3 regions of the uncultured Friedmanniella sp. genome follow, and region 2 is predicted to be linked to each of the others. Evidence: riboswitches for the same ligand, from Rfam matches in the RefSeq annotation. Region 2 holds a riboswitch; each other region holds the start of a gene.
The links. A riboswitch is a leader RNA that binds a small molecule or an ion and turns the genes downstream of it on or off. The one in region 2 is predicted to bind S-adenosylmethionine.

Region 1: linked by a shared signal. The riboswitch ahead of ACFE7W_RS16435 (putative leader peptide) and the one ahead of ACFE7W_RS07350 (amino acid ABC transporter permease) in region 2 are both predicted to bind S-adenosylmethionine.
Region 3: linked by a shared signal. The riboswitch ahead of thrC (threonine synthase) and the one ahead of ACFE7W_RS07350 (amino acid ABC transporter permease) in region 2 are both predicted to bind S-adenosylmethionine.

The regions. Positions count from the first base shown of each region.
Region 1 covers NZ_CAXTHT010000007.1:120,622-128,007, reverse strand. The annotation lists gene ACFE7W_RS16455 (cytochrome c biogenesis protein ResB) at 1-1,016, shown strand, start outside; gene ccsB (c-type cytochrome biogenesis protein CcsB) at 1,013-2,008, shown strand; gene ACFE7W_RS16445 (rhodanese-like domain-containing protein) at 2,077-2,478, opposite strand; gene ACFE7W_RS16440 (cysteine dioxygenase family protein) at 2,475-2,948, opposite strand; gene ACFE7W_RS16435 (putative leader peptide) at 3,021-3,107, opposite strand; SAM riboswitch class IV at 3,129-3,244, opposite strand; gene ACFE7W_RS16430 (MFS transporter) at 3,323-4,537, opposite strand; gene ACFE7W_RS16425 (VOC family protein) at 4,670-5,185, shown strand; gene ACFE7W_RS16420 (mycothione reductase) at 5,255-6,619, shown strand; gene ACFE7W_RS16415 (choice-of-anchor P family protein) at 6,697-7,386, opposite strand, start outside.
Region 2 covers NZ_CAXTHT010000002.1:638,070-645,455, reverse strand. The annotation lists gene ACFE7W_RS07365 (FAD/NAD(P)-binding protein) at 1-1,065, opposite strand, end outside; gene ACFE7W_RS07360 (ABC transporter substrate-binding protein) at 1,150-2,181, opposite strand; gene ACFE7W_RS07355 (amino acid ABC transporter ATP-binding protein) at 2,257-3,069, opposite strand; gene ACFE7W_RS07350 (amino acid ABC transporter permease) at 3,066-4,073, opposite strand; SAM riboswitch class IV at 4,330-4,444, opposite strand; gene ACFE7W_RS07345 (GNAT family N-acetyltransferase) at 4,534-5,262, shown strand; gene ACFE7W_RS07340 (SGNH/GDSL hydrolase family protein) at 5,678-6,481, opposite strand; gene ACFE7W_RS07335 (SDR family NAD(P)-dependent oxidoreductase) at 6,876-7,386, opposite strand, start outside.
Region 3 covers NZ_CAXTHT010000020.1:16,571-23,956, forward strand. The annotation lists gene ACFE7W_RS20440 (RecQ family ATP-dependent DNA helicase) at 1-536, opposite strand, end outside; gene ACFE7W_RS20445 (VOC family protein) at 679-1,050, shown strand; gene ACFE7W_RS20450 (GNAT family N-acetyltransferase) at 1,155-1,724, shown strand; gene ACFE7W_RS20455 (TIGR03086 family metal-binding protein) at 1,726-2,304, opposite strand; gene ACFE7W_RS20460 (helix-turn-helix transcriptional regulator) at 2,324-3,454, shown strand; gene ACFE7W_RS20465 (MoaD/ThiS family protein) at 3,355-3,630, opposite strand; gene thrC (threonine synthase) at 3,627-4,922, opposite strand; SAM riboswitch class I at 4,933-5,046, opposite strand; gene ACFE7W_RS20475 (hypothetical protein) at 5,150-5,623, shown strand; gene ACFE7W_RS20480 (DUF3263 domain-containing protein) at 5,607-5,915, opposite strand; gene ACFE7W_RS20485 (Gfo/Idh/MocA family protein) at 6,010-7,047, shown strand; gene manA (mannose-6-phosphate isomerase, class I) at 7,063-7,386, shown strand, end outside.

The DNA.
Region 1 (7,386 bases), on a different contig from region 2:
TGTCGGCCGGGGCCGCCTTCTCCGACTCCCAGCTGGTGCCCTTCAGCGTGCTGGTCAAGAGCTTCGACGTCCGGTTCGAGACCGGGGCGGTGCAGCGCGGCGCGGCCCGGCTGTTCAAGGCCGTCGTCGAGGTGACCGAGGCTCCCGGTGAGGCGCCGGTGACCAAGACCCTCGAGGTCAACCACCCGCTGACCATCGACGGCACCACGGTGCACCTGATCGGCCACGGCTACGCCCCCCGGGTGACCATCACCGACGGCAACGGCAAGGTCACCTTCTCCGGACCGGTGGTCTTCCTGCCCCAGGACGGCAACTTCACCTCGGCGGGCGCGATCAAGGCCTACGACGCGCGGCCGCAGCGGATCGCGTTCGAGGGCTTCTTCCTGCCCACCGCCGTTTCGGACGGGTCCAGCGCGGCCCCTACCTCCGGCTTCCCGGACGCGATCAACCCGGCGCTGTTCCTCAACGGCTGGTACGGCCCGCCCAAGGCCGAGACCGGCGCGCCGGAGAACGTCTACTCCCTCGACACCACCGGCATGACCCAGATGAAGGACGCGAAGGGCACCCCGCTGCGCTTCGCCCTGCGGACGGGTGAGACGGTCACGCTCCCCAACGGGCTCGGCACCCTGAAGATGGACGGCTGGGACCGCTGGGTCAAGCTGCAGGTCGGTGACGCGCCGGGCGCTCCCATCTCGCTCATCGCCATCGGCTTCGCCGTCTTCGGGCTCTGCCTGTCGCTGTTCGTGCGGCCGCGCCGGATCTGGGTGCGGACCAGCAAGGGTGACGGCGCGACGTTGATGGTCGAGGTCGGCGGCCTGGACCGTGCCGACGCCCGGGGTGGGCTGAGCGAGGACGTCGCCGAGTTCGCCGCCGAGCTGTCGGGCTCGCCCCCGGACACGGGACCGCCCCCCGACGCAGGACCGCACGCATCCGGCGAGGACGACGCCGGCGAACCCTCAGCAGGACCAGTTGCTCCAGACCCCGCAAGCGACCTCAGCCAGAAGGCAGACCGATGAGATACGAGTACCTGTCGAACGTCGTGTTCGTGACGTCGGTGGTGGTCTACGCGCTGGCGATGTTCGCCCACGCCGCCGAGTGGGCGGCCGCCCGCAGCGTCGGCACGGTGGCCGAGCCCGAGCGCGAGCTGGCCAGCGTCGGGGCGCGCGGTGAGGCCGTCTACGACACCGTCGACGCTCCCCGGACCCGGGCCGTCCCGCGGTCCACCGCCCCCGCCGAGCCGGCCACGGCGGCGAGCTCGCAGCGGGTCGAGCAGTTCGGCCGGATGGGCGTCGCGCTGACCGTGTTCGGGCTCGCGCTCAGTGTGGGCGGCGTGCTGCTCCGAGGCCTGGCCGCGGGCCGGGCGCCGTGGGGCAACATGTTCGAGTTCACCACCTTGGCGATGGTGTTCATCGTCGCGGTGTACCTGGTCATGGTCTGGCGCTCGGGCCTGCGTTGGCTGGGCCTGCCCGTGACGCTGCTGGCTGCCGTCGGCAACGGCCTGGCGGTCACCGTCTTCTACGTCGCCGTTGCCCCGCTCGTGCCGGCGCTGCACTCGGTCTGGTTCCTGATCCACATCGTGGCCGCCGCCATCTCGGGCGCGGCGTACAACGTGGGCGGGTTGCTGTCGATTTTGTACCTGCTGAAGAAGCGGGCCGAGGACCGGGGCACCGTCAAGGGCTACCTCGCGCTGCTGCCGACGTCTCGGCGGGTCGACCTGCTCGCCTACCGCTTCCACGCCTTCGCGTTCCCGCTGTGGACCTTCACCGTCGCCGCCGGCTCCATCTGGGCCGAGTACGCCTGGGGTCGGTACTGGGGCTGGGACCCCAAGGAGACCTGGGCCTTGGTCACCTGGGTGATCTACGCCTGCTACCTGCACGCCCGCTCGACGGCCGGCTGGCGGGGCAGCAAGGCCGCCGGGATCGCGATCGTGGGCCTCGCGTCGTTCTGGTTCAACTTCGTGGGCATCAACCTGCTGGTCTCGGGCCTGCACTCCTACGCCGGCGTCTGACCCTTTTCCCCCCCCCGAGTTGTCAGAACTCAGCTGCCCCGGAGGACAACTGAGTTCTGACAACTCGGTCAGAGCAGGGACCGCCAGGCGGCGTAACCGCCGATGACGTCGGTGGCGCGCCAGACGCCGAGGTCCTGCAGGGCCACAGCGGCGAGGCTGGAGGTGTAGCCCTCCTGGCAGAGGACGATCACCGGCAGGTCGTACGAGGCGATCGGTAGGGCCGCGTCGCTGGCGGGGTCGAAGCGCCACTCGAGCACGTTGCGCTCGATCAGCAGGGCGCCGGGAAGATCACCTTCGACGTCGCGCTGAGCCGCGGGACGGATGTCCACCACGACCGCACCGGTGCCCCAGAGAATCCGGGCCTGTGCTGGGGTGAGCCTTTGGAGGCGCCCCCGGGCCGATTCCAGCACTTCGTGGATGGTCTTGCGACCGGTGCGGGTCGTGGTGGCTGGCGGGACGAGGATGCTCACCAATTCACCCCGGCCAGTTGTGATCGAGTCAACGATAGCAGCGACCCGTGGGCTTCGTACTCGTTCATCTCGCTCAGTGACGGGGCGTAGACATGCACGCTGACGGCTGGTAAAAGCTCAGCGTTGACGACCTGGTGGATGTGCTGGCGGCCGAACGGGCGGACCGCCGCGTCGCTCAGCCGACGCTCTCCGGCGGCGATCCGGGCGGTGCCGTCGCCCACGGGAACGGCGTGGCGCTCGGTGAGCGTGCCCTGGACGGTGGCGAAGGCCCCGGCGCTGCCGCCGTGGTCGTGCCAGAGGGTGCCCTGGCCGGGCAGCCAGGTCAACAGCCACGCCTCGTAGTCGGGTTCCGCCGCGAGCCGGGTGTAGAAGCGGTTCTGGGCGTCATAGCGGACGAGGGGTTGCCAGAGGTCGGTACGGGCGGCGAGCCGCTGGGCGATCTGGCCGAGTGGGGACGTGGACGAAGGCATGCGGGACTCCTGGGGTGCGGCGCCGCCATCGAGTGGCGAGCCGGCGAGGGTGGGAAGGAAGGGGAGCAGAGCTCAGGCGGAGGTCGGCATGCGTCGACAGCCCGCACTCGCGGTGCGTTGCAGGTCGACGTGGATGCGGCCGTGCAGGTGAAGGGTCACCAGGGTTCCCTCGGAAGTCGGACGACAGGTTTGCCGGCGTCCGGGAGGACGCGGGCCTGGTCTTCACCCGGAGCACCCCAACCGTCGCGGAGGGTTGCTGGCCAGCGAGCCGGGGCTACGTGCTGGCACTCATGACCTGGCCTGACCGTAACCGAGCCGACCCGGGCAGGCAAACCCCTGTCTCACGATAGGAAATGCAGGCAATCTCGTCGTGCTCACGAGCGGGCGACGGGCTCGGTCCGCAAGGGGCCGCGACGGGCGATCGCCCAGACCACCAGGGCCACGACGCTGAGGCCGGCGCCGGCTGTGGTGACGGCCGTCCAGCCACCGACGGACCACAGCACGGTGGCGGCCGCGGAGCCGACGGCGCCACCGATGAAGTTGTTGGTCACGAAGGCCGTGTTGAGCCTGCTCCGCGCCTCGGCCGAGACGGCGAAGATTCGCGTCTGGTTGAGGATGTTGACCCCCTGGATGGCGACGTCCAGCACCAGGATGGCCAGCACGATCAGCACCACCGAGCGGCCGCCCACCAGAGCGAGCAGGAACGCGAGCAGGGCCAGCGCCCAGCCGATGCCGGTGGCTGGGAGGGACCAGCCGCGGTCGTGCAGCCGACCGGCGCGCTGGGCGGCGATGGCCCCGGCCAGGCCGACCAGCCCGAAGAGACCGATCACGGAGACGGGGTAGGAGAACGGCGGCCCGCTGAGCAGGAAGGTCAGCGAGGTCCAGAACATGGTGAACACCCCGAAGGAGATGCCGGCGAGGACCAGCGTCCACCGCACCGTGCGTTCGCGCACCACCACCGCACCCACGGAGGCGATCAGCCTCGGGTAGGCCAGCTTGGTCTTGGGCGAGAGCGGGGGGACGGCCCGGTAGAGCAGCGCGGCCAGGACGACGTCGACGACGGCCGCGAGCACGTAGATGGCCCGCCAGCCGGCGACCTCGGCCACCAGGCCGCTGAGGGTCCGCGAGACGAGGATCCCGGTGAGGATGCCGGAGGCCACCGTCCCCACCACCTGCCCGCGGGAACCGTCGTCGGCGAGGTCCCCGGCGAGCGGGGTCAGGATCTGCCCGCCGACGGTGGTCAGGCCGAGCAGGGTGATCGCCGCCAGCAGCAGGCCCATCGTCGGAGCCAGTGCGCAGAGGAGGAGGGCGGCCACGGCGCACAGCATCATCACCAGCAGCAGCCGACGCCGGTTCGTGACGTCGCCGAGCGGCACCACCAGCAGGATCCCCGCCGCGTAGCCGAGCTGGGTGGCGGTGACCAGCCAGCCGGCTGCGGCGGTGGAGGCGTGCAGGTCCGTGGCGATCGTGTCCAGCAGCGGCTGCGACCAGTAGAGGTTCCCGACCGCCGCCCCACCCGCGACGGCGAACAGGAAGGTCAGCGCGCGGGTCATCCGCGGCGGCTGCGGGCGGCCGGTCCCGTCGCTCATCGTTGCTCTCCGTCTCTGGGTCCGAGTCCAGCACCGGTTGCCGCTCCCGGTGCTGGCCCCATCCTGCTGGTGCTGGGTCCGGGAGTCACGCTACACTTACTTGAACCTTCAATCACTACCCCAGGGGCACTCATGGCCATCCAGCGGCTCAACCACGCCGTCCTCTTCATCGCCGACCTCGACCGCTCGGTGCGCTTCTACACCGAGGTGCTCGGCTTCACCGTGGTCGCCGGCATGGCGGGGCAGGCCTCGTTCCTGCGTGCGCGGGACTCCACCAACGACCACGACCTCGGCCTCTTCGCCATGGGCACTCAGGCTGCGTCCAGCCCCGCGGGCCGCTCCACCGTCGGGCTCTACCACCTGGCCTGGGAGGTCAGCACCCTCGGCGACCTCGAGCAGCTTCAGCTCGACCTGGCGTCGGCCGATGCGCTGACCGGGCTGTCGGACCACGGCACCACCAAGTCCCTCTACGGGCGGGACCCGGACGGGATCGAGTTCGAGATCGTCTGGCTGGTCCCCGCCCACCTGTTGGCGCCGGACACCTCGATGACGACCCGACCGCTGGACCTGGCCCGGGAGATCGGCCACTACGGTCGCGAGACCCGCAGCGGGCTCGGGATCAGCGTGCCCCTCGGCGTCGAGGTCTGAGCTGACCGGTCGGGCCCTTCGACGGGCTAGGGGAACGGGGCGGCTGGGGCCGCCTGGCAGCATGGCGGGGTGCAGCATTACGACCTCGCCATCATCGGCTCCGGCTCCGGCAACTCGATCGTCGACGAACGCTTCGCCGACACCTCGGTCGCCCTGGTCGACAAGGGCACCTTCGGCGGCACCTGCCTGAACGTCGGCTGCATCCCGACCAAGATGTTCGTGCACCCCGCCGATCTGGCTCTCAGCCCCGCCCACGCGCACCGGCTGGGGGTGGACCTCGAGTTGGCGGCGGTGCACTGGGCCGAGATCCGGGACCGCATCTTCGGCCGGATCGACCCGATCTCGGCCGGTGGGCTCACGTGGCGCCAGCGCAACGACAACGTCACCGTCTACCAGGAGTCGGCCCACTTCGTCGGCGAGCATGCTCTCCAGGTCGGCGCGGAGACCATCACCGCGGACCGCTTCGTCCTCGCGGCGGGCAGCCGGCCCGTGCTGCCCGACGTCCCCGGCCTCGACTCGGTGACCTACCACACCTCGGACACCGTGATGCGGCTGCCGGACCTGCCGCGCTCGGTGTTGATCGTCGGCGGCGGGTACATCGCCGCCGAGTTCTCCCACATCTTCGCCTCCTACGGCAGCCGGGTGACCGTGCTCAGCCGGAGCGAGAAGCTGCTCCGGCGCGAGGACGACGACGTCTCCACCCGGTTCACCGAGCTGATGGCCTCCCGGGTCGACCTGCGGACCGAGGCTGCGCTGCGGCAGGTGCGACCGGCCGAGGGTGGCGGCGTGAGGGCCACCGTGGTGGACGCAGACGGGGAGCACGAGCTGACCGTCGACGTCCTGCTCATCGCCACCGGCCGACGGCCCAACGCCGACACCCTGCACCTCGAGGCCGCCGGGGTCGACGTCGACGCCGAGGGCTACGTGGTGGTCGACGCCCACCAGCGCACCACGGCCTCCCATGTCTTCGCCCTCGGCGACGTCTCCTCCCACCACCAGCTCAAGCACGTGGCCAACCACGAGGCCCGGGTGGTCCAGCACAACCTGCTGCACCCCGACGACCTGCACGAGAGCGACCACCGGTTCGTTCCGCACGCCGTCTTCTCCTCCCCGCAGGTCGCCGCGGTGGGCCTGACCGAGCAGGAGGCCCGCGAGCAGGGGCTGGACTACACCGTCGCCCGGCAGGCGTACGGCGACGTGGCCTACGGCTGGGCGATGGAGGACACCGACCACTTCGTCAAGCTGGTCGGCGACCGCGCCTCCGGCCGGCTGTTGGGGGCCCACCTGATCGGACCCGACGCCTCGTCGCTGATCCAGCCGCTGATCCAGGCGATGAGCTTCGGCCAGACCGCGGCCGAGGTCGCGCAGGGGCAGTACTGGATCCACCCGGCGATGGCCGAGGTGATCGAGAACGCCCTGCTCGGGCTGGGCTGAACCCGGCTCGAGACGTGACGAGCGGCCGGCTCGGGCGCCCGAGCCGGCCGCTCATCGGCCTTGGTGTGGTGGTGCGGTCAGTAGGCGGTGACCGCGGCGTAGGCCGAGCCGACCGTCAGCGTGGTGCCGGCGGCGAGCCCCAGCTGGGCAGTGTCCAGCTTCAGCTGGAGGGCGTACACCTGGAGGCTGCTGCCCGAGCGTACGGCCCGGCGCAGGTAGAGGGTGCCCACCCCGTCGATGTCGATCGTGCTGTTCTCGGCCACGTCGGCGGTGGTCTGGTCGACGCCGTTGATCTTCAGGCCCAGCACCTGGGTGCCTTCGGAGGTGGTGGTGACCTTGGTCCCCTTCCGGGTGGAGCTGGAGGCCGCCGTGATCGCGTCGACGCTGATGACGCCACCCAGCAGGCTGGTGGCGCCGATCTCGGCGCTGGCGTTGGCCGTGGTGCTCGAGGCGGTGTCGGTGCTGGAGACCTTCGTGGTCAGCGCACCGACCTTGAGAACCCCGGGGACGTCGACCCCGGCCAGGTTGGAGGACTTGGTGACGTCGGTCAGACCGCCGCAGGGCAGCCCCACCGAAGCGGTCTTGCCCGCGCTGACGACGCCGGCCACGTCGATCTGGGTCCCGTAGGCCGAGGCGGCGGGCTTGTGGAAGATGGTGTCCCGCAGCCCGGCGTTCGCGACGCCGACGATGACGGTCCCGCTCGCCAGGCCCAGCGGGTTGCCCTTGAGCACGTTGACCCGCATGGCGATCACCCCGAGGGTGTGGTT
Region 2 (7,386 bases):
CGGGTGGCCCAGCCCCAGCTCGCGGTAGTAGCCCCAGGCCACCTCACGTCCGACGAGTGGCCACACGTCGTCGAAGAAGTGGAGCGTCTCGCCCCTCCCGAGCAGCGCGGACACCGCCTGTGGCGTGCAGAAGGTGGTGCCCGGCGGTCTGGGCACGCGCAGCCGGTAGGTCGGCTTCGCGTGGTAGGGGACGCCGCGCCTCGAGCCGACGAGCAGGTGCGGCTCGGAGCCGGACGGCTCGTAGACCAGCCGGTCACCTCGGGTGACGAAGCGCCCGCCGCGACCCTCGGTCAGCAGGACCATCAGGTCGACGAAGTCCAGGCCGAAGCCCCGGACGAGCACGTCCTGCCCGGCCGGCACCGCGCTCAGGTCCAGGTCGCCGGCGTACCCGGGCGGCAGGTAGGTCAGCCCGTGCTCGGTCGCGAAGTCGGCCAGCGCCGCGAACCGAGGCGCCGGGCCGACGTCGACATGACTGTTGAGCAGGACGACCGCATCGGCCTCGATGGTCTCGCCGTTCTCGAGCACCACGACCTCGCGATCGCCCTTGGCGTCGGGGCGAGGGCCGCAGCGAAGGTCGACAGCCCGCTGCCGGTGGGTGAGGACGGTCGTACCGGCGGGCGGCGGGGACAGCGCACGCCGCACGGCGAAGTCCAGGTAGGCGCTCGCCAGCCGTCGGGTCGGGAAGTCGAGCGGACCGAGGGACGCGGCTTCGGCGGCCAGGGCCCGGTCGTCGAGGTCGACGCCGTGGGTCTGGCACCACTCGGCCAGCGTCGGACCGGGGGTGACCGGCCCCGCCATGGCGACAGTGTGGTCGACGAACGCGGTCAGGTCCTCGGCGGTGGTGTTCAGCCGCAGCAGCTCCGACTGCGCCGAGCGCCACACCCGTCCGCCGCCCGCCGGGAACGGGTCGATCAGGTGCACCTCGACCGGCCCGGAGCCGAGCACCGCAGCATTGGCGACGAGCCGCTCGAGCAGGCCGGCTCCCCGCGGCCCGACGCCCACCAGGGCGAGCACGAGCGGCCGGTTCGTCGACGGCTCGGTCATGGCGTGCTCCTCGGTGGTCACGGTACTTTCCTCCCCATTGTCTACCGGCTTCATCGGGAATGCGGCGTGAGGTCACTCACGTGAGCCGCACCCGACGCGGACGCATCATGCGTTGTCGAGCGGCAGCCCGGGCGGATTGATCTCGGAGGACTTGACCGCCTCGTTCTGCAGGTTGTACGCCTTCAGCCACGCGTCGTACTGTCCGCTCGTGATCAGGTAGTTGATGGCGTCGGCAACGGGCTTCGCGAGGCCGCTGTCCTTCTTCGTCGTCGCGGCGATGAGCCCCTGGAGGGTGTCACCCGCCCCCGAGTACGTCCCGGCGGTCCGGGTCGGCGTGCTCGTGGCCGCCGACTGCTGGTCTTGGTAGGCGATCCCCGGGTTGGGCCCGAAGTAGGCGTCGATGCGACCCGAGGCCAGGGCCAGGTAGGTGCTGTTGTTGTCCTTGTAGTAGCGCACCTCGAGCGTCTGGCCCTCCGCCTTCAGCTTCTTCTGCCACTCGAGCAGGATCTTCTCCTGGTTGGTGCCCGAACCGACCGCGACGGTCTTGCCCGCCAGCGCGTGGTAGTCGCCGTCGAAGGTCCAGGGGTCGTCCTTGGTGACCGCGAAGGCGAGGTTGTCGTCACGGTAGGAGGCGAAGTCGTACTTCTGCTTGCGCTCCTCCGTGACCGTGATGTTGGAGAAGCCGACGTCCAGCTGGCCGCTGGAGAGCCGGACGAACATGTTCTCCCAGGCGTTGTTCTGGAGGTCGGGCTTCAGGCCCAGGGTCGCGGCAACGAGCCGGCCGAGGTCTGGCTCTGCGCCGGTGAGCGTCTTGTGGTCGTCGCCGACGTAGGCCAGCGGGGGGAAGCCGGCGGGCAGGGCGCCGACGCCGATGACCAGCGTCCCGCGGTCCCTCACGGCGGCGGGCAGCTCGTCCCGCAGGGCCGCCTGGGTCTGGACGGTGATCTCGGTGCGGGTGGCGGTGGTGGTGTTGTCGGCGACCACGACGGCGGTGTTGCCGTTCGCGTCGGCGCTCGGCGCGCTCGTGGTGGCCGCGTCGCTCGTCGAGCAGGCCGCGAGCGCGAGGGCCAGGACGGGGATGAGCAGCGCGGCGCGGGCGGCGACCGACCCTGCTCGGGTACGGGTGGTGATCGACATGGTTGTCTCCTTGAAATGGGGTGCCGCGGCGGCGCCGCAGGCCGTGCGGGATGAGGTGGGTCCGGGTGGGGTGGGTCAGCGCACGCGGCTGAGGAACGCGGCGGTGCGCGGGTGCCGCGGATGGGTCAGGACCTGCTCGGGAGGTCCCTGCTCGAGGACGCGGCCGCCGTCGAGGAACACGACGGTGTCGGCGACCTCGCGGGCGAATCCGACCTCGTGGGTGACGATGATCATGGTGGTGCCGGACGCCGCCAGGTCCTTGATCACCGCGAGGACCTCGCCGACGAGCTCGGGGTCCAGGGCCGAGGTGGGCTCGTCGAACAAGATCAGCTCCGGACGCAGCGCGAGAGCACGGGCGATCGCCACCCGCTGCTGCTGCCCGCCGGAGAGCTGTCGCGGATAGGACTCCGCCTTGTCGGCGAGACGGACCCGCTCCAGCAACGTCCGCGCCTCGGCCCGCACCTCGGCCCGGTCGCGTCCGAGCGCCGCGACGGGCGCCTCCACGACGTTGTCCAGCACCGTGAGGTGCGGGAAGAGGTTGAAGCTCTGGAAGACGAACCCGATCCGGGCGCGCTGGCGCAGGATCGCGCGCTCGCTGAGCTCGTGCAGCCGGCCGCGGTGGACCCGGACGCCGACCAGCTCGCCGTCGACGCTGACGAAGCCGGCGTCCAGCTTCTCCAGGTGGTTGATCGAGCGCAGCAGGGTCGACTTGCCCGACCCGGACGGCCCGAGGACCACGGTCACCGTGCCCCGCTCGACGTCGAGGTCGACCTCGTGAAGGACGGTGTGCGCGCCGAAGGACTTCGTCGCCCCACGCACCTGGACGACGGCCGTGGTCGCCGCGGGTGCCGTCGGGACGGGCGAGGTGCCGGTGACCGCCGCGCTCATCGGGCCACCCCCCGTCGGGTGAGGACAGCCGCCAGCACCCGTTGGGCTCGTCCGGGTTGGGCCAGCCGGTCGACGCCGCGGGCGAAGCGCTGCTCCACGAAGTACTGGAACACCGACAGGACAGTCGTGAGGATGACGTACCAGACCGTCGCCACCATCAGGAGCGGGATGACCTCGCCGCTGTTGGTGCTCGCCTGGGTCTCCACCTGGCCGAAGAGGTCGAGCAGCGAGGTGATGTAGACGACCGAGGTGCCCTTGAGCAGTCCGATCAGCTGGTTCGCGTACGAGGGCAGGATCGCGCGCATCGCCTGCGGCAGCACGATGCGGCTGAAGCGCCGGTGCCGCGGCAGTCCCAGTGCGACGGCCGCCTCGCGCTGGCCCGGGTCGACCGAGATGAGGCCGGACCGGACGATCTCGGCGGCGTAGGCGGCCTCGTTCAGGCTGAGGCCGATGATCGCCGCGGCCTCGTAGCTGAGCAGCTGGGTCGCGTCGAGGCTGAACAGCTGCGGCCCGAACGGCACCGACAGCCCGAGGCTCGGGTAGAGGGCGGTGGCGTTCGCGAGGAACAGCAGCAGGACGATCAGCGGGATCGAGCGGAAGATCCAGATGTAGACCCAGCTCACCGAGCGCAGCACGGGGCTCGCCGAGAGCCTCATCAGCGCCAGCACGATGCCGGCAGCGAAGCCGATGACCGCGCTGTAGGCCGTGAGCTTCAGGGTCACCAGGAGGCCCTCGAGGATGATCGGCTGGAAGAACCAGTAGCCGAAGACGCCCCACTGGTAGGCCGGGTTGGCCGCCAGGCCGCGGACCACCTGGGCCAGCAGCAGCAGGACGACGACGCTCGCGACCCAGCGCCACGGGTGGCGCAGCGGGACGACGCGGGTGGAGGCCAGCTGGGCGGCCGGGGTGGCGGCGCCGGTCGCGTCCGGCCGGAGAACCGGCTTGGGCTGCCCGGGCTGGGGTGGGTGGTCAGACGCCGGCGGCGGCCGACGGTCGGTGCTCATGCTCATGGGGACCTCGAGGCGTGACGGGGCGCCGGCGGGAGCCGGTTCCGGGGCTGACGGAGGGTGAGGGGGGCAGCGGCGAGCGGGGCGCCGCTCAGCCGCGAGGGCCGCGGGGGTGTCGACAACAGGCCGCCCCCCGGGGGTGGCCGATGGGGGTCCGGCGCCGATCTGTAGCGGCGGTCTGACTCTGGGGATGCCAGGCGTTGGGGTGACAGGTCATGCGGCAAGCCGATCGAGCTCGGGGCCCCCGGGCGGGGACCGGCGCTTGCAGAGGAGGGACTCCCCTGCCCGGTCGTCACCTGGGGCACCCCACCGCCGAAGACGAGGGTTGCCGATCAGCCAGCCAGGGCTTGTCGCTGATTCTCGTGACCTGCCGAGAACGTTACGGCCAGGCCCTCGAAGTGTCAAACCCTGTAGGGATAGTAGGGAATAGCAGGTGGCTCGAGTAGGTTGTCGCGTCGTGACCACCCGTGTCCTGTCCGGCGGCGAGAGCGCCGCGCCGTCCCCGCACCCGCTCGACTCCGCCGCGTGGGCGTCGCTGACCGGCGTGCACGCCCGTTTCGCGCTCGGCCAGGGACGTGCCCGCCGCTACCCCGCTGACGTCTCCCCGTTCGCCGCGGTGGCCTCGTTCGAGGACGACCGCGCCTGGGCGGACCTGCGCGAGCTGTACACCGACGGGGAGGTGGCCGGCCTGGCCGGGCCACCCGGCTTCACCCGTGCCGTGCCCTGCGGGTGGGGGCTGGAGGGAGTCGTCCCGGGCGTCCAGCTCGTCGCCACCGACGCCCTGTGGAGCGCCCGCGCGGACGACGCCTTCGTCCTCGGCGCGGCCGACGCACCGGAGGCGGTGGACCTGGTCGTCCGGACCGAGCCCGGACCGTTCCGCCCACGCACCTACCAGCTCGGGACCTATCTCGGTCTTCGGCGCGACGGTGCCCTCGTGGCCATGGCGGGCGAGCGGCTGCATCCCACCGGCTGGACCGAGATCAGCGCGGTCTGCACCGATCCCGCGTACCGCCGGCAGGGGCTGGCCACGCGGCTCGTCCGCGCCGTCGCCGAACTGGCCCGCGGCCGGGGCGAGACCCCGTTCCTGCATACCGGGGCCACCAACTCACGGGCCATCAGTCTCTACCTGGCGATGGGCTTCGAGCTCCGGCGCGAGGTGGAGTTCGCCGCGCTGCGCGCGTGCTGACCATCGCGCCTCTACGGGGTCGTGGGTCAAGACCCGATGCGCGAGGCGAGGCTCTCAGGCGGACCGGGTGGTGGTGATCCCGCCATCGACGGGGGTGTCGGTGCCCGAACGTCGCTGGCCTGGTCCCACAGGAGCCAGGGCGACCGCGGTTGCGACCCCGTCGGGGGTGGCCGGACGCCCGGCCGGGGCACCGGCGGTCATCCGGGCGAGGACGTCGCCGCCGGAGGCGTTGACACCATCCTGCTCACCTCGAGCAGAACCCGGCCGTGGCCGCCATCCACCTGGGCGAGGACCGGCGCACTGAACTGGACGCCGTCTCGCCGGCTGCCTGACCCGGACCGACGCACCGGTCGCGGTGAGCTGGTCGCCGAGCCGCGGGCACCCACGGGGGACCCTGGCGGCGACCGAGGCAACGTCACCCAGATGCCCCGCCCGGTGCTGCGCCGTCGGTCGCGAGGTGGTCGACCAGCACCCGGGCGACTTCCTCCATCCCGGCCGCCGTGGGGTGGAAGGACGAACCCAGCTGCCGCAGCGGCCGGAGCCCGAACACCCAGGGGGACGTCGTTGCGGTCCCGCGCGGCTGGGAGTACCTCCTCGCCGTGACGACCTCGGCGCCCGCTCGTCGACCCGCCGTCTCGAACACGCCGGTCACGATGTCGGCGACCCGGCGGAAGTCGGCGATCTCGGTGTTCTCGAAGAGGGCGGACGCGTCTGGCGTGGTGGCCGCCGTGAAGATGGGCAGGTAGTCCACCAGCACGACCCGGGCCGCCGGCGACCGGTGGTGGACCTCGACCACGATGCGCGCCAGACCCTCGGTCGCGTCCTCGACCGCCTGCCTGCTCACCTCACGGGGTGGGAGGCGGACGCGCAGCCGTCGTACCAGCGGTCGCAGGAGCGTGCGCCGGTACGCGCGGTTCAAGATCGCGGTGGTCATGACGCCGCGGAGGTAACCGAGGTCGTTGCCTGCTGCCGTGATCGTGACGAGGCTCGCGTCCGGGGTCACGGCAGACACCTGCGGCGCGAAGGTCCGGCGGCCGACCCGTTGGGGCGTGTCCAGGATCGTCGACGTGGTGGCCCCGGACACGGTCGCGTCGACGAGCTCCAGACCCAGACGTCCTGCCACGAGGTGCGCGTAGTTGAGCCCCGACCGCCCGGCCTGACGATCGATGACCGGGGTGATGCCAGGACCGGCTGCGAAAGAGCTTCCCAGCGCGACCATCCCGCCGCCGAACGCCGAAGTCACTCGGGGCCTACCTCTCTTGAGGTGCCGGTCCTGAGAGCAACCGGCGCTCCTCGTGGGTCGTCCTCACCGTAGCGGCGTCGGTGGTTCGACGAGGACCTGGCGTAGTCAGCGGAAGCCTGCAGCAACGCTGGGCTGTCGAGACAACACGGACCATCTCTGTCGCTGCCCGGCCGGGACGTCGAGGAGGGGCCCAACGCAGGGGGTGAAGATGACGCGGGTCTGGACGCGCAGCGCACGGAAGGAGCCCCCTTCACCGCCAGCGCCGCACGGGTCTCGTCGAGCAGTACGACGCGGCGCTCGGGCCGGACCGCCGTGGCTGACGAGCCGCTCGCACGCCGCGAGCCGCCCGACGCCCAGGAAGTAGCGCCGCTCAGAGGCTCTGGCCGCCGGACAGCTCGATCCGGGTGCCGGTGGCCCAGCCGAAGGCGTCGGAGAGGATCGCCGGGACCGGGGCCCCGATGTCGTCGGGCAGCCCGACCCGGCCGAGCGCGATGCCGGCAGCCACCGCCTGGTTGACCTGGGCGTTGTCACGAACCAGCCCGCCGCTGAAGTCGGTGGCGATGGCGCCCGGCACCAGGGTGTTGACGCGAATCTGTCGGCTGCCGAGCTCGGCCGCCTGGTAGCGGGTGAGCACCTCGATGCCGCCCTTCATCGCCGCATAGGCGGCGTACCCCGGCCCGGTGAACCGGGCCAGGCCCGAGGAGACGTTCAGGATCCGGCCGCCGTCGGCGATCAGCGGGAGCAGGGCCTGGGTCAGGAAGAACGGGCCCTTGAGCTGGACGGCGACCATCTCGTCGAACTGCTCCGGCGTGGTCTCGGCGAAGGAGGCGTGGACCCCGGTACCGGCGTTGTTGACCAGCGCGTCGAGACGTTCCGCCCCG
Region 3 (7,386 bases), on a different contig from region 2:
AGGGCGAGCAGCGTCCTGGTGAGCCGCTGGTAGTCGGGTCGGAAGTCGAAGCCCCAGTCGGAGACGCAGTGCGCCTCGTCGATCACCAGCAGCCCGACCGAGGCGAGCAGGTCTGGCAGACCCGCCGCGAACGCCGGGTTCGACAGCCGTTCGGGTGAGATGAGCAGCACGTCCAGCGAGCCCTCGCGGATGTCGGTGAGCACCTGCGCCCACTGGTCGAGATTGGTCGAGTTGATGGTCGCCGCCCGCAGCCCCGCCTTCTCGGCGGCGGAGATCTGGTCCCGCATCAGGGCGAGCAGCGGCGAGACCACCAGCGTCGGCCCCGCGCCCTGCTGCCGCAGGGCCGCCGTGGCCGCCCAGTAGACGGCCGACTTGCCCCATCCCGTCGCCTGCACGACCAGCACGTGGCGGTGGTGGTCGACCAGCTCCTCGACGGCGGTGACCTGGTCGCGGCGCGGCTTCGCGTCCGGGCCGGCCATCGTGGCGATGGTGGCCGCGAGGACGTCGCGGGCGCTGCTGCGGGTCGCCGAGGTCATGGGCCCATCCTGCCCGCACCCGACGGCGGACGACGAACCCTCGTGGCTACCTGTGGACGACGGCGCGACACGGGAATTCTGTGGACAACCCGTCGACGAGCGCCGTCGCCCGGGTCGGGAGCGGGCTGGCTAGGGTGCCGCCATGGCCGTCCACTCTCTCAGCGTGATCGTCGACGACGTGCCCGCAGCCGCGGCCTTCCTGCAGGCCGTGATGGGCTGGCGCATCGTGGGTGAGGTTGACGATGGCTTCGCCGAGCTGGACACCGGCGACGCCTCCGTGATGCTCAGCGCGACCGGACCCGTGCCCATGCCGCAGGTGGGCGGGGTGATCCTGCACGACGTCGTCGAGGAGGTCGACGCCGCCGCGGCCCGGGCGACCGCCGCAGGTGGGGTCCTCCTGTACGGACCGGTTGACATGGACTTCGGGATGCGCTCGGCCCTCGTCCAGGGCCCGCACGGACTGGTGCTCGACCTGTGCCGCCCGGTCGATCCGCCACCTGGTCCTGGCGCCTGACCCGTTTCCTCTCGCCTCGCCGTACGCTTCTCGGGTGACGACCTCCCAGCTGTGACCGCGCTCCCCGCGTCCTTGCGCGCAGCCTCGCGTTTCCCAGGAGAGTCATGCCCACCTCTGGACCCACCGTGCGTCCCTACGACCCCACCGACGAGCAGGGCTGGCTACGCTGCCGACTGCTGTCGTTAGTCGACACCTGCTACTACGACGACGTCCACCTCACCAGGACGGTGTTCGACCGACCGTCGGTCCAGCTGGTCGCTGAGCTCGACGAACAGGTCGTCGGCCTCATCGACGTCGAGATCGACGAATCCGCCGCGACCATCAACTCGATTGCCGTCCACCCCGACCACCAGCGACGGGGGATCGCCTCGCGGCTGCTGGCCGCCGCCCTGCAGCAGCTGCGTCCCGACATCGTGAGCATCGACGCCTGGACGCGCGAGGACGCCGGCGCGCTGGCCTGGTACCGCAGCCAGAGGTTCGAGCAGCGGCACCAGTACCTGCACGTCTACCAGGGCTGGGACGAGCCGACCGAGGGCTTCGGCGTCCCCGCCCCGCTGTCCGGACCGGTGACCGCCTTCTGCCACGCGCCGCTGAGCGCTGAGGCCGAGCTGCGCGCCCGCTTCGCTCGCGTCTACGTCTGCACCCAGTTCCTTCGACCACTCGCGGGCGACTGAGCTACCGCGGTGACGGCGTCAACCGGCCCATCCAGTGCACGAAGCGGGTGGTCGGGCTGTCGTCCGGCCCGGACTCGACCACCGGCCCGAACGGGAAGCCGTCCCGCTCGGCCGGGATCGCCCGCTGCGCCGCGCGCAACGCGACGGCGGCAAGCTCCGGGGCAGCCTCACTCGGCTGGCCGGTGGCGGTGGCCAGGTCCCAGCCGTGGGCGACCAGCTCGGGCACGTAGCCGGTCAGGGCGATCGCGCCCGGCACCTCGCCCCAGGGCACGACGACGGACCGGCTGAGGCTCGACTCGTCCGACCAGGCCTGGCGGCCCACCTGGATGCGCTGCTCGAACCCGGCCGCCAGGTCGTCGGGTACCTGCACCCCGTCCCGGGTGACGCTCATCGCGTTGCCGCCCTGACCGACCACCGCGATCCGGTCCGCGACCATGAAGAGGTGGGCCACCAGCTCCCGTACGTCCCAGTCGCCGCAGGGTGTCGGCCGGTCGAGGTGCTCAGGCCGCACCCCTCCTATCAGGGCGAGCATCCAGTCCTGGGCCTGGAACAGGTCGGGGCGGTGGTCGGGCAGGTTCACGGGAGCCTCCTGGGTCGTGGTGTGGTCACGACCTAGCCTCGCGTGCCATACACGACACCATCTGTCAGGTATCCGTGGCAGGCTTCACCATATCCGCGCCGACCGACTGCTGCTGCTCACCGCGCTGCTCAAGCAGCACGGCCGGTTGAGTGCGCGCGAGCTGGCGCGGCGGCTCGAGGTCACCGAGCGCACCGTCCTGCGCGACGTCGAGGCACTGTCGGCGGCGGGCATCCCGGTCTACGCGGAGCGGGGCCGGAACGGCGGCTTCGCCCTGCTGCCGGGCTACAGCCCCGACGCGGCTGCGCTGACTCCGATCGAGGCCGAGGCCCTCTTCCTCGCAGGCGGCCATGCCGCGCTCGAACGGCTGGGACTGGCGGATCCGCTGGCGTCGGCGCTGCGCAAGCTCGCCACCAGCCTGCCGGCCGACCTGGACTCCGCGGTGGTGCGGACCTCCGAGCGGATCCTGATCGAGAGCACCGGCTTCGACCCCCCGGGCCCGGAGCTGGGCCACCTGGACCTCGTGCAGCGGGCAGTGTTCGACGACCTCCGGCTCCGGTTCCGCTACCAGCCCCGCCTGCCCAGCACCCCGGGCGTGCGGACCGTCGACCCGTACGGGCTCGTCGCGGCCGGGCCGACGTGGTACCTGGTCGCCGCCCACCGCGGCCGGCCTCGGACCTACCGGTTGTCGCGGATGAGCGAGGTGGCGGCCCTCAGCACCCCCGCGGTACGACCGGCGGACCTCGACCTCCGGTCCCTGTGGCGAGCGCTACGCGTGGCCTACTCCGACCGGCCGAGCGTGCCGCTGGCGATCCGGACCGAGCCTCGCTGGACGGAGATCCTGCTGTCCTCGCTCAGCAGCCAGCTGAGCGGTCTGGTGGACGTCACGCACGACGGCGGGACGGCTCTGGTCCGCGGCCGCATCTTCACCATCCGCGGCACAGCAGCGGTGCTGGCGGGCTTCGGTACCTTCATCGAGGTGCAGGAGCCGGCCGAGCTGCGCGACTCGTTGCGCGAGCTCGGCCGGGAGCTGTCCGAGCGCTACGCCGCCGCTCAGCCGCCCGCGACCGCCGGGATGATCGAGACCTTGGCGCCCTCAGGAACCGGAGCCTCGAGGCCGCCGACGAACCGCACGTCCTCATCGCCCACGTAGACGTTGACGAAGCGGCGCAGCTGGCCGGCGTCGTCCAGGATGCGGCCGCGGATGCCCTTGTGGTTGGCCTCCAGCGACTCCAGCAGCTCCGCGAGCGTGCCGCCATCGGCGACCACCTCACCGGCCCCGGCGGTGTAGGTGCGCAGGATCGTGGGGATGCGTACCTTTGCGCTCATCCGCGGTACTCCTTCCAGAAGTCGGTGAAAGCCTCGTAGCGAGGCGGGATGGTGGTCTTGGGGCCGACGTGGCCGCTGACCGCGTCGAGGGTCTTGAGCCCGTCGCCGGAGTTGATGATCACCGTCTCGGCACTGGGGTCGAGATGACCGTCGATGATCAACTTCTCGGTCACGCCCAGGGTCACCCCGCCCGCGGTCTCCCCGAAGACACCCTCGGTGCGGGCCAGTCGCTGGATGTTGCGGACCACGGTGTCGTCGTCGACGTCGGCGATCAGGCCGCCGGTGCGGCGCACCACGTCGAGCACGTACGGGCCGTCGGCCGGGTTGCCGATGGCCAGCGACTTGGCGATGGTGTCCGGCTTCACAGGCGGGACGAAGTCAAGATCATTCCGGTACGCCTGGGCGATCGGCGAGCAGCCGGTGGCCTGGGCCCCGAAGATCTTGTACGGCTTGTCCGCCACGAGTCCGAGCTTGATCAACTCGGTGAAGCCCTTGTCGATCTTGGTCAGCTGGGAGCCGGAGGCGACCGGGATCACGACCTGGTCGGGCAGCCGCCAGCCGAGCTGCTCGGCGATCTCGAAGGCCAGCGTCTTCGAGCCCTCGGAGTAGTAGGGGCGGACGTTCACGTTGACGAACGCCCAGCCCTCCTCCTCCGCGGCGATCTCGCTGGCCAGCTTGTTCACGTCGTCGTAGGTGCCCTGGACGGCCACGAGCGTGGTGTCGTAGACCGCTGAGGCGATGATCTTCTGCTGCTCGAGGTTCTCCGGCACGAACACGACCGAGCGGATGCCGGCCCGGGCGGCGGCAGCGGCGACGGCGTTGGCCAGGTTGCCCGTGGACGGGCAGGCCAGCACCTGCAGACCGAGCTCGCGGGCGGCCGAGAGAGCGACGGCGACGACGCGGTCCTTGAACGAGTGGGTCGGGTTGCCCGAGTCGTCCTTCACCCACAGCTGTCGCAGGCCGAGGTCGGCGGCGAGGTTGCCGGCGTCCAGCAGCCGGGTGTAGCCGGGGTCGGTGGAGCGGAAGCTCGCGATGTCGGTGGGGACCGGCAGCAGCGGGGCGTAGCGCCAGATGCTCTTGGGCCCGGCCTCGATCTGCGCGCGGGTGATGGCCGGGAAGTCGTAGCCCACCTCGAGCGGGCCGAAACACTCCAGACACGCGTAGAACGGACCCAGGGGGGACTTCTCGCCGCAAGCGCGGCAGACGAGGTGGGTGGCGTTGCCGAAGGCACCGGGCCGGACGCCGACGGGCGCCTCGAACGAGGTGGCGGCAGGGGTGGCGAGCGCAGTCATAGCCTGGCTTTCTTCATCTGTCCTGGCCGGCGTTCGACCAAGGCGGAGTTGGCACCGTTCCTGCCTCTTGCAGGCGGTTGCCGGGGAGTCAAAGGGCCGTTCCCTCATCCCCTCTGGATGACATAGTTAGCGTAGCGTCGGCCCGCCCGCGGAGGCGCATCGGCGTACCGGATGCTGGGAATCTCGTCCGCTCAGCGAGACGCTGAGCGCGCTACGGTGACCAGATCATGCCTCGCGACCTCCGTCGGTACCAGATCCGTCGGCTCGGCAACTGGGTCAACCTGAGCACGCCGCTCGGCTTGGCCGTGGCCCGGGCGGGCGGCGCTCGCGTGCGTCCCGGACCCCGCGGGCTCTTGCTGGCGGACGGCTACCGTCTCGGTCTCCCGGTGGCCAGCGCCTTCACGGTGGGCAACGTCCTCGTCACTGCCGGCCGGTGGTCGGACTGGCGGGTCGAGCGGCCCAGCCTGCTCGAGCATGAAGAGCGGCACAGCTGGCAGTGGTTCTCCCTGCTCGGACTGCCCTTCCTGCCCGCCTACGCGGTCGCCATGGGCTGGTCGATGCTGCAGACGGGCGACCGTGCCGCCGCCAATGTCTTCGAGCGGCGGGCCGGGCTAGCCCTGGGCGGCTACGAGGAGGCTCCGGTCAGGCCGATCGGACCAGCGCTGAGGGCCGGGCTCGGCCGGCTCAGGAGTCGATCGTGAGATCGATGCCCAGCCGCTTGGCCGAGCGGTTGCGCTGCCGGGTGGCGCGCAGCCGGCGGAGGCGCTTGACCAGCAGCGGATCCTGGGCGAGGGCGGCCTGACTGTCGATCAGCGCGTTCAGCACCTGGTAGTAGCGGGTGGCCGACATCTGGAACTGGTCCCGGATCGCCTGCTCCTTGGCGCCGGCGAACTTCCACCACTGACGCTCGAAGGCGAGGATCTCCGCGTCCCGGACGCTCAGCTCGCCGTCGGGCTGAGGGCTCTCGAGGTGGCTGTTCGAGACACTGACCATGGCGTCATCGTAAGGGCAAATCACACCAGTGTCATTCAAGGCACCACCGAACCTCCCTGCACAGACCGGGCGGCGATGGGCGAGCATGGGCGCCGTGACGAACGCAGACGATCCGCGCATCGGCTGGGGCATCCTCAGCACCGGCCACATCGCCTCGGTGCTCGCGAAAGACCTGGCCCTGCTGCCCGAGGAGGCGGCCCTGGTGGCCGTCGGCTCCCGGTCAACGGACAAGGCCCGGGCCTTCGCCGACCAGTACGGCTTCGAGCGCGGCTACGGCTCGTATGAGGAGCTGGCCGCCGATCCCGACGTGGACGTGGTCTACATCGCCTCCCCGCACCACGACCACTACCCGTCGGCCAAGCTCTGCCTGGAGGCCGGCAAGGCGGTGCTGGTCGAGAAGCCGCTGACCGTCAGCCCGGAGCAGACCGAGGAGCTGATCGCGCTGGCGCAGGACCGCGCCCTGCTGCTGATGGAGGCCATGTGGACGCGGACCCAGCCGCTGATCCGGCGGGCGGCCGAGCTGGTGGCCTCCGGCGAGCTGGGCGAGATCCGGCACGTGGACGCGCAGTTCGGTTTCGCCTTCGACGGCCCCACGACGCACCGGCTGCTCGATCCGGAGCAGGCAGGCGGCGCGATCCTGGACGCAGGCGTCTACCCGGTGCACGCCGTCAACCTGTTCCTGGGCGAGCCGACCGACGTCTTCGCCTGGGGGACGCACGCCTCGACCGGCGTGGACAACCACGCGGCGGCCCTGCTCAGCTTCCCCGAGACCGACGGCCGCGGCCCGGCGACGGCCGCGATCCTGTGCACGCTGAACGCGCAGCTGCCGACCCGGCTGGCCGTCTACTGCACCCAGGGTCGGGTGATGGTCGACTCCTTCTTCATCCGGCCGGAGTCCGTGAGCGTCTACCGCCTCGGCGTCGACGAGCCGGAGGAGCTGGTGACGCAGTGGCCAGGCGGCGGCTACACCTTCCAGGCCCAGGAGGTGATGCGTTGCCTGCGGAACGGTGAGGTGGAGTCGCCGCTGGTGCCCTGGTCGTCCACGCTGGAGGTGGCGCGGACCCTGGAGCGCTGGGAGGCGGCCGTCGACCAGCCCATCGGCTCTCTCAACCCCGCCGAGACCGCGGGCTGAGCCGTGGTCACGCTGATGAGGGGCACCATCCAGCCTTACGCGTGGGGTTCGACGACCTTCCTGCCCGAGCTGCTCGGCACCGAGCCGACCGACGAGCCGCAGGCCGAGCTCTGGCTGGGGGCGCACTCCTCCGCCTCGGCCACGGTCGACGGCCGGCCGCTCGACGAGGTGATCGCGGCGGACCCGGCGGGCGTGGTCGGTGCCGCCGCCGTCGAGGAGTTCGGCCCCGGGCTGCCCTTCCTGCTCAAGGTGCTGGCCATCGCCAAGCCGCTCTCGCTGCAGGCGCACCCCACCCGCGCCCAGGCCGAGCAGGGCTACGCGCGTGAAGAAGCCGCCGGC